Regions from separate parts of the Rhizobacter sp. P2_D12 genome, predicted to be linked through region 1. Evidence: riboswitches for the same ligand, from Rfam matches in the RefSeq annotation. Region 1 holds a riboswitch; the other holds the start of a gene.
What was found. Region 1 has a riboswitch for S-adenosylhomocysteine ahead of metH (methionine synthase). Riboswitches for the same ligand answer to the same signal wherever they lie in the genome.
Positions count from the first base shown of each region.

Region 2: it holds a riboswitch for S-adenosylhomocysteine, as region 1 does, so the genes downstream of both, ahcY (adenosylhomocysteinase) here and metH (methionine synthase) in region 1, are expected to answer to the same signal.

Region 1 is NZ_JBFUEB010000117.1:8,678-13,083, forward strand. It holds gene metH (methionine synthase) at 1-2,021, opposite strand, end outside; S-adenosyl-L-homocysteine riboswitch at 2,078-2,152, opposite strand; gene AC1DYN_RS27215 (OmpA family protein) at 2,354-2,899, shown strand; gene AC1DYN_RS27220 (homocysteine S-methyltransferase family protein) at 2,946-3,995, opposite strand; gene AC1DYN_RS27225 (putative bifunctional diguanylate cyclase/phosphodiesterase) at 4,051-4,406, opposite strand, start outside.
Region 2 is NZ_JBFUEB010000051.1:39,468-43,873, reverse strand. It holds gene metF (methylenetetrahydrofolate reductase [NAD(P)H]) at 1-285, opposite strand, end outside; gene AC1DYN_RS17810 (TlyA family RNA methyltransferase) at 282-938, opposite strand; gene ahcY (adenosylhomocysteinase) at 1,139-2,566, opposite strand; S-adenosyl-L-homocysteine riboswitch at 2,647-2,731, opposite strand; gene AC1DYN_RS17800 (D-amino acid dehydrogenase) at 2,789-4,060, opposite strand; glycine riboswitch at 4,133-4,243, opposite strand; gene AC1DYN_RS17795 (HAD-IIB family hydrolase) at 4,378-4,406, shown strand, end outside.

The sequences.
Region 1 (4,406 bases):
ACGCGGCGCGCCGATTCGCCGACCACGTCGTCGGTGAGGATCGCCGGGTAGGGCCCGGCCAGGTCCCAGGTCTGGAAGAACGGAGCCCAGTCGATGCACTGCGCGAGCTCGGCCAGGTCGTAGTTGCGGAAAACGCGCCGGCCGGTGAACTTGGGTGCGGTGGGCACGTAGCCCGCCCAGTCGATCGGCGTCTTGTTGGCGCGCGCCTGCGCCAGCGGCACCAGCGGCGTGGCCTTCTTGTTGGCATGCTGCTCGCGCACGCGCACGTAGTCGGCGTTCAGCTCGGCGATGTAGGCGGCGGCCTTGTCGTCGCTCAGCAGGTCGCTGCAGACGCTGACCGAGCGGCTCGCGTCCGGCACGTAGACCACCGGGCCTTCGTAGTGCGGCGAGATCTTCACCGCGGTGTGCACGCGGCTGGTGGTGGCGCCGCCGATCAGCAGCGGGATCTTCTTGATGCGGAAGTAGTCGTCGCGCTGCATCTCGCCGGCCACGTGCTGCATCTCCTCGAGGCTGGGCGTGATCAGGCCCGACAGGCCGATGATGTCGGCGCCCTCGACCTTGGCGCGCGCCAGGATGTCCTGGCACGGCACCATGACGCCCATGTTGACGACCTCGAAGTTGTTGCACTGGAGCACGACGGTGACGATGTTCTTGCCGATGTCGTGCACGTCGCCCTTGACCGTCGCGATGACGATCTTGCCCTTCGCCTTGGCCTCGCCGCCGGCCTCGACCAGCAGCTTCTTCTCTTCCTCGATGTAGGGCAGCAGGTGCGCCACSGCCTGCTTCATCACGCGCGCSSWRTTSACCACCTGCGGCAGGAACATCTTGCCCTGGCCGAACAGGTCGCCGACGACGTTCATGCCGTCCATCAGCGGGCCTTCGATCACGTGCAGCGGGCGGCCGCCGCCGGCCTTGATCAGCTGGTAGACCTCTTCGGTGTCGACGGTGATGAAGTCGTTGATGCCGTGCACCAGCGCGTGGCTCAGGCGCTCGCGCACCGGCTTGGCGCGCCAGGCGAGCTTGGCGCTGTCGTCCTTGGCGGCGCCCTTGGCGGTCTCGGCGATCTCGATCAGGCGCTCGCCCGGCGTCAACTCCGCTTCGCCGGGCTTGTAGACCGGCTTGCGGTTCAGCACCACGTCCTCGACGCGCTCGCGCAGCGTCGGCTCGAGGTCGTCGTACACGCCCACCATGCCCGCGTTGACGATGCCCATGTCCATGCCGGCCTGGATCGCGTGGTACAGGAACACCGTGTGGATGGCCTCGCGCATCGGGTCGTTGCCGCGGAAGCTGAAGCTCACGTTCGACACGCCGCCGCTGACCTTCGCGCCGGGCAGGTTCTGCTTGATCCAGCGCGTCGCGTTGATGAAGTCGACGGCGTAGTTGTCGTGCTCCTCGATGCCGGTGGCGATCGCGAAGATGTTCGGGTCGAAGATGATGTCCTCGGGCGGGAAGCCGATCTCGTCGACCAGCATGCGGTAGGCCCGCTCGCAGATCTCGACCTTGCGCTCGTAGGTGTCGGCCTGGCCCTTCTCGTCGAAGGCCATCACGACGGCCGCGGCGCCGTAGCGGCGGATCAGCTTCGCCTGGTGGCGGAACGGCTCGACCCCTTCCTTCATCGAGATCGAGTTGACGATGCCCTTGCCCTGGATGCACTTGAGGCCGGCCTCGATCACGTCCCACTTCGAGCTGTCGATCATGATCGGCACGCGCGCGATCTCGGGCTCGCTCGCGATCAGGTTCAGGAAGCGCACCATCGCCGCCTTGCTGTCGAGCATCGCCTCGTCCATGTTGACGTCGATCACCTGGGCGCCGTTCTCGACCTGCTGGCGCGCGACGCTCAGGGCCTGCTCGAACTCGCCGTTCAGGATCATGCGCGCGAAGGCCTTCGAGCCGGTGACGTTGGTGCGCTCGCCGATGTTGACGAACAGGCTGCCTTCGCCGATGAGCACCGGTTCCAGTCCGGAGAGTTTCATCGGCGGAACGGGCTGGGCGGCGGCGGGCGAGGAAGGCGTGGCGGTCATGGCGGGTCGGCTGGCACCGCCCCGGAGCTCACCCGGGGCGCATGCGATGGATCATGCGGGGGTGAGCGTGGTTTGCAAGCTTCCAAGCCTGGCGGCACCGCACCGGCACCGTCGCAACGCTCCTTGGAAAGCCGCATTTTATGCGGCCCGTCCGCGCAGCGCCCTCGGTTACAAATCGGCAAGTCCCTGTTGCGGTCGTGGTGCACGGAGCGTGTCCAATCTCAGACCCCACGACTGAAGTTGCCGCCGTGAACAACAAGACGTTTCTTACTCGCTCTCTCGCTCTCCCGGCTGTTGCCGCCGCCTTGCTGGTGGCCTGCGGCGCGCCCCCCGTGAAGCCCTTGCCGGCGCCGGGGCCGTCGGTGCCGGGTTCGGCGCCCGGCCCGGTCTACGGCCAGGCCGCCTCCGGCGCCGCGCGCAGCTGGTCGCCGCAGATGGAATCGGTGGAACGCCAGCTGGCCGGCAGCCTGCAGGGCACGCCGATGACGCTGGCGCGCACGACCGACGAACGCCTGTGGCTCACGCTGCCGGGCGATGTCGCGTTCGAGGCCAACCGCTCGGCGCTGAAGCCGGTGGCCACCGGGCTGCTGGACAAGGTGGCCGTGGTGCTGCGCAGCCAGCCGCAGCTCGAGCTGCGCATCGTCGGCCACACCGACAGCAAGGGCTCGGCTGCCGGCAACGACGCGTTGTCGCTGGACCGCGCGGCGAGCGCGCGCGACTGGCTGGTGGCGCGCGGGCTGTCGCCGATCAAGATCGGCGTGGCGGGCCGCGGCTCGCGCGACCCGGTGGGCAGCAACGACGACGAGGCCGGGCGCGCGGCGAACCGGCGCGTCGAGATCCTGATCGGCGAGCGGGCGGTGCGCTCGGGCAGCAAGTAGCCCGGATGCCGATCCGGGGTTCAGCGGTCCCGGATTGGCATCCGGGCTACGCGGCCAGGAGGCCCGAGAACAAGGGATCGTGGCGCGTGCGCGGCCGGTAGGCGCCCACCCGCTTCGCGATCTCGGCAATGTGCGCCGGCGTCGTGCCGCAGCAGCCGCCCGCGATGTTCAGGAAGCCCGACTTCGCGAATTCCTCGACCAGGCTGCCGGTGATCTCCGGCGTCTCGTCGAAGCCGGTGTCGCTCATCGGGTTCGGCAGCCCGGCGTTCGGGTAGCAGCTGATGAAGGTGTCGCCGGCCACCTTGGCCAGTTCCTCGATGTACGGCCGCATCAGCGTCGCGCCGAGCGCGCAGTTGAGCCCGACCGCGATCGGCCGCGCATGCCGCACGCTGTGCCAGAACGCGCTCACCGTCTGGCCCGACAGGATGCGGCCCGACGCATCGGTCACCGTGCCGGAGATGATCACCGGCAGGCGCTCGCCGGTGTCTTCCATCAGCTCGTCGAGCGCGAAGATCGCCGCCTTGGCGTTCAGCGTGTCGAAGATGGTCTCGACCAGGAACAGGTCGCAGCCGCCTTCCAGCAGCCCCGCCGCCTGCTCGTAGTAGGCGGCACGCAGCTCGTCGAAGCTGACGTTGCGCGCCGCCGGGTCATTGACGTCCGGGCTGATGCTCGCGGTGCGCGGCGTCGGGCCCAGTGCGCCGGCCACGAAGCGCGGCTTGTCCGGCGTGCTGTACTTGTCGCAGGCCTCGCGTGCGAGGCGCGCCGCCACCACGTTCATCTCGCGCGCCACCTCGGCCAGGCCGTAGTCTTCCTGCGCCACGCTGGTCGCGCCGAAGGTGTTGGTCTCGATCATGTCGGCGCCGGCGGCCAGGTACTGCTCGTGGATCTCGCGGATCACGTCGGGCCGCGTGAACTGCAGCAGCTCGTTGTTGCCCTTCAGGTCCTTCGGGTGATCGGCGAAGCGCTCGCCGCGGTAATCGGCCTCGGTCAGCTTGTAGCGCTGGATCATCGTGCCCATCGCGCCGTCGAGCACGGCAATGCGTTGCGACAGGATCTGCGGCAGGGCCGCGGCACGGGTGTAGGCAGGCGCGTTCATGCCGCGATTGTAGGAAACCTCGCCAGGCCGCGACCGCAACAAGGTCGCAACAGCGTCAGGCCAGCATCGACGGGATGGTGTCGCTGAACAGCGAGGCGCGGAAATCGATCGGTGCCGGGCCCTCGTCGTTCATCGCCCACAGCGCCAGCGCGCTGGCCGACATCGGCTTGGCGAACAGGAAGCCCTGTAGCTCGTTGCAGCCGAGCGAGCGCAGGATGGCCTGCTGTTCCTCGGTCTCGACGCCCTCGGCCACCACCTTCAGCCCGAGCGCCTGCGCCAGCTTGACGACGGCATCGACGATGGCGCGCGCATCAGCGCTGCTTTCCAGGTCGAGCACGAAGCTGCGGTCGATCTTCAGCTCCTCCGACGGCAGCTTGCGCAGGTAGCTCAGGCTCGAATAGCCGGTGCCGA
Region 2 (4,406 bases), on a different contig from region 1:
CACCAGCCGGCGGATGCCCGCGGCCTTGAACTGCTCCAGCTTGGCCAGCACCGACGCGCGGTCGGCGCCGACGCAGGTGAAGTGCGAAGCCGCGTCGACACCCTCGGCCAGGATGGCCTGCACCGCGGCCAGCGTGCCATCCTGCGTGGAGCCACCAGCGCCATACGTCACCGAGCAGAACGTCGGCTTCAGCGCATACAGCTGCTGGCGCACGGCCGCCAGCTTGGCCACGCCCTCGGGCGTCTTCGGCGGAAAGAATTCGAGACTGACGGGCAGTGTGCTCATGGAAGGTCCTGGGTCGGCTGGGCCCACACGAAGAACTCGGTGTTGCCGTTGCCACCGGTGATCGGGCTCTGGAAATAGCCCTTCACCGACAAGGAAAGGTCGCGGCAGGCCTGGCGGATGCGCGTCTCGACCACCTGGAACAAGGCGGCGTCGCGCACGATGCCACCCTTGCCGATCTGCGCCGGCTGCAACTCGAACTGCGGCTTGATCAGCAGCAGCAGGTCGCCGCCCGGCGCCAGGTAGTGCGCGAGCGTCGGCAGCACGTGAGTCGACGTGATGAACGACAGATCGCCGGTCACGAAGTCGAAACCGTGCGGCGTGGCCGCCGCTTCGAACGCCGAGCCGGCCACGTCGCGCGCATTGACGCCCTCGAAGGCCTGCACGCGCGCGTCGCCCTGCAGTTTCGGGTGCAGCTGCCCGTGGCCGACGTCGATGCCGACCACGCGCGCCGCGCCCGCCTGCAGCAGCGCATCGGTGAAGCCGCCGGTGCTCTGCCCGGCATCCAGGCAGACCAGGCCGGTCACGGCGATGCCGCAGTGCTTCAGCGCACCTTCCAGCTTGAGCCCGCCGCGCGACACGAAGCGCAGCTCCGCATCGTCGGTGATCTCGAGCTCGCTGCCTTCAGGCACGTCCAGGCCTGCCTTGCCGATCACGGTCCAGCCTTTGGGGCCGAGCCAACGAACGGCATGACGCTCGATCAGCCGCTGGGCAGCGGATCGGGTCGGGACGAGACCCTGTTGGACAAGCAATTGGTCAGCGCGCATGAAAAGGCATCAAGCTACTCGCCGCGGACGGGTTTCCCGGCCGCAGGCGAGGCGCCCCTTTGGGGGCAGGAGCGAAGCGACTGGGGGGCTCAATACCTGTAGGTGTCGGGCTTGTACGGGCCTTGCTTCGACACGCCGATGTAGGCGGCCTGCTCGTCCGTCAGCTCCGTCAGCATCGCGCCGACCTTCTTCAGGTGCAGGCGCGCGACCTTCTCGTCCAGGTGCTTGGGCAGCACGTAGACCTGGCCGACCTGGTACTTCTGCGGCTGCGTGAACAGCTCGATCTGCGCGATCGTCTGGTTGGCGAAGCTGGAGCTCATCACGAAGCTCGGGTGGCCGGTGCCGCAGCCCAGGTTCACCAGGCGGCCCTTGGCGAGCAGGATGATGCGCTTGCCGTCCGGGAAGATCACGTGGTCGACCTGCGGCTTGATCTCTTCCCACTCGTACTTCTCGAGCGACGCAACGTCGATCTCGTTGTCGAAGTGGCCGATGTTGCAGACGATCGCCTGGTCCTTCATGGCGGCCATGTGCTCGTGGCGGATCACGCTCTTGTTGCCGGTGGTCGTCACGAAGATGTCGGCCTTGTCGGCGGCATATTCCATCGTCACGACCTTGTAGCCTTCCATCGCGGCCTGCAGTGCGTTGATCGGGTCGATCTCGGTCACCCACACCTGGGCGCTGAGCGCGCGCAGGGCCTGGGCCGAGCCCTTGCCCACGTCGCCGTAGCCGGCCACCAGGGCCACCTTGCCGGCGATCATCACGTCGGTTGCGCGCTTGATGCCGTCGACCAGCGACTCGCGGCAGCCGTACAGGTTGTCGAACTTGCTCTTCGTGACCGAGTCGTTCACGTTGATGGCGCGGAACAGCAGCGTGCCCTTGGCGCTCATCTCCTTCAGGCGGTGCACGCCGGTGGTGGTCTCTTCGGTCACGCCCTGGATCTGCGCGCTCTTGCGGGTGTACCAGGTCGGGTCCTGCGCCAGCTTGGCCTTGATGCTGGCGAACAGGCAGGTCTCTTCCTCGCTGCCGGGATTGGCCAGCACGCCGATGTCCTTCTCGGCCCGCTGGCCCAGGTGCATCAGCAGCGTCGCGTCGCCGCCATCGTCGAGGATCATGTTCGGGCCTTCGCCCTCGCTGCCCTTGGCGCCGAACTCGAAGATGCGGTGGGTGTAGTCCCAGTAGTCGGTCAGATTCTCGCCCTTGTAGGCGAACACCGGCGTGCCCTTCTCGACCAGCGCCGCGGCGGCGTGGTCCTGCGTCGAGAAGATGTTGCACGAGGCCCAGCGCACCTGGGCGCCCAGCGCCTGCAGCGTCTCGACCAGCACGGCGGTCTGGATCGTCATGTGCAGCGAGCCGGTGACGCGCGCGCCCTTCAGCGGCTGCGTCTTCGCGAACTCTTCGCGGATGGCCATCAGGCCGGGCATCTCGGTCTCGGCGATCCGGATCTCCTTGCGGCCCCAGGCGGCAAGGGAGATGTCGGCGATGGCGTGGTCTTGGGAAGGCTTGAGAACAGCGTTCATGTCGGGCTCCAGTCGGTCAGGGAACCCGCACGCAGTCGGCAAAGGGGAGGATGTCATGACTCACCCACGAGGGACCATCGTGCGGGTGAGCGCAGTTGCATTTGAATTCCCGAGCCTGGGGCGACTGTCGTGGCGACCGCCGGCCTTGCAACGCTCCTCGGGAAGTGCAGGGATTGTAGTCGCGGGAACGGGCGGATTCCAGCCCGTTCCCGTGCGTTCTGCTCAGGCGAAGCGTGTCTGCGGCGTGAACGCGAAATCCAGCGCCGGCCGACGCCCGCGCACGATGTCGGCGAGGGCGCGGCCCGAGCCGCAGCCGTGCGTCCAGCCCAGCGTGCCGTGGCCGGTGTTCAGGAACAGGTTGCGCAGCGCACTGCGGCCGATGTAGGGCACGTTGCTGGGCGTGGCCGGGCGCAGGCCGGTCCAGAACTTCGCGCCGCTGCCGTCGGTCATCGCCGGGAACAGCTCGCGCACGCGGCGCACGATGGCCTGGCAGCGCACCAGGTTCAGGCTGGTGTCGAAGCCCGTCAGCTCGGCGGTACCGGCGATGCGCAGGCGGTCGCCCAGGCGCGAGAACACCAGCTTGTGCTCGTCGTCGGTCAGCGAGACGCTGTAGGACGCGTCGGGCGCGGTGACCGGCAAGGTCACCGAATAGCCCTTGGCCGGGTAGATGCGCAGCTTGATGCCGAGCTGGCGCGCCAGGCCCGCGCTGAAGCTGCCCAGGCACAGCACGAAGGCATCGGCGCGCAACGTCGAGATCTCGCCGGCGGCATTCGCCACCTGCACGCCGGCCACGTCGTCGTGCCCGCGTTCGACGCCGACGATGCGGGTGTCGTACAGGAAGCGCACGCCGGCCTCGGCACAGCGGCGGGCCAGCTGCTGCGTGAAGCGGTGCGCGTCGCCGGACTCGTCGCTGGGCGTCATGCTGCCGCCGACGATGCGTTCGCGGCACTGCGCCAGCGCCGGCTCGATCGCGACGCACTCGTCCGGCGTCTTCATGTCGAGCTCGCAGCCATGCTCGCGCATCAACCGCGCCGGCCCCTGTGCAGCGTCGAACTCGGCCTGCGAGGTGTAGAAGTGCAGGATGCCGCGGCCGAGCTGGTCGTAGTCAAGGCCCAGGTCGCGGCGCAGCTGCTGCAGCGTCGCGCGGCTGTACAGCCCCAGGCTGACCATCTGCCGGATGTTGTGCCGCGTGCGCGCCGGCGTGCATTCGCGCAGGAAGGACAGGCCCCACAGCCACTGCTGCAGGTCGGGCCGCAGGCGGAACAGCAGCGGCGCGTCTTCGCGCGCCAGCCACTTCAGCACTTTCCACGGGGCGCCTGGGTTGGCCCAGGGCTCGGCGTGCGAGACGCTGACCTGGCCGCCGTTGGCAAAACTGGTTTCCAGCCCGGCGGCGGGCTGGCGGTCGACGACGGTGACGTCGAGGCCGGACTGGCGCAGGAACCAGGCGGTGGTGATGCCGGTGATGCCGGCGCCGAGGACGGTGATGTGTTGCATGTCGGAGCGCTTTCTCGGTTCGAAGGACTGCGAACGAGATGGCACGACGCTGGACGAGCGCGCGCATCCCGCGCCGCTCCCCCTGTCCTCGGTACCTGAGAGATTCGGCGAACCGCCCGCGGCGGCCGCCTTGCTCCTTCGGTGGAGACGGCTTGCGCTGTCTCGCTCTCCAGATTCGGCTGTGACGGATTCCAGTACCGGGCCTGAGCGTTCATGGGAGGTTGCGCCTTCGGCGGCGGCCCGTGCGACGGGCTCGCGCTCTCCTGGATTCCGGCGGCGATTGTAGGCCGGGTGCCGGTCGTGCAAGACTGCAGGGCATGTCCCGCAGTCCACACCGCCCCCGCCC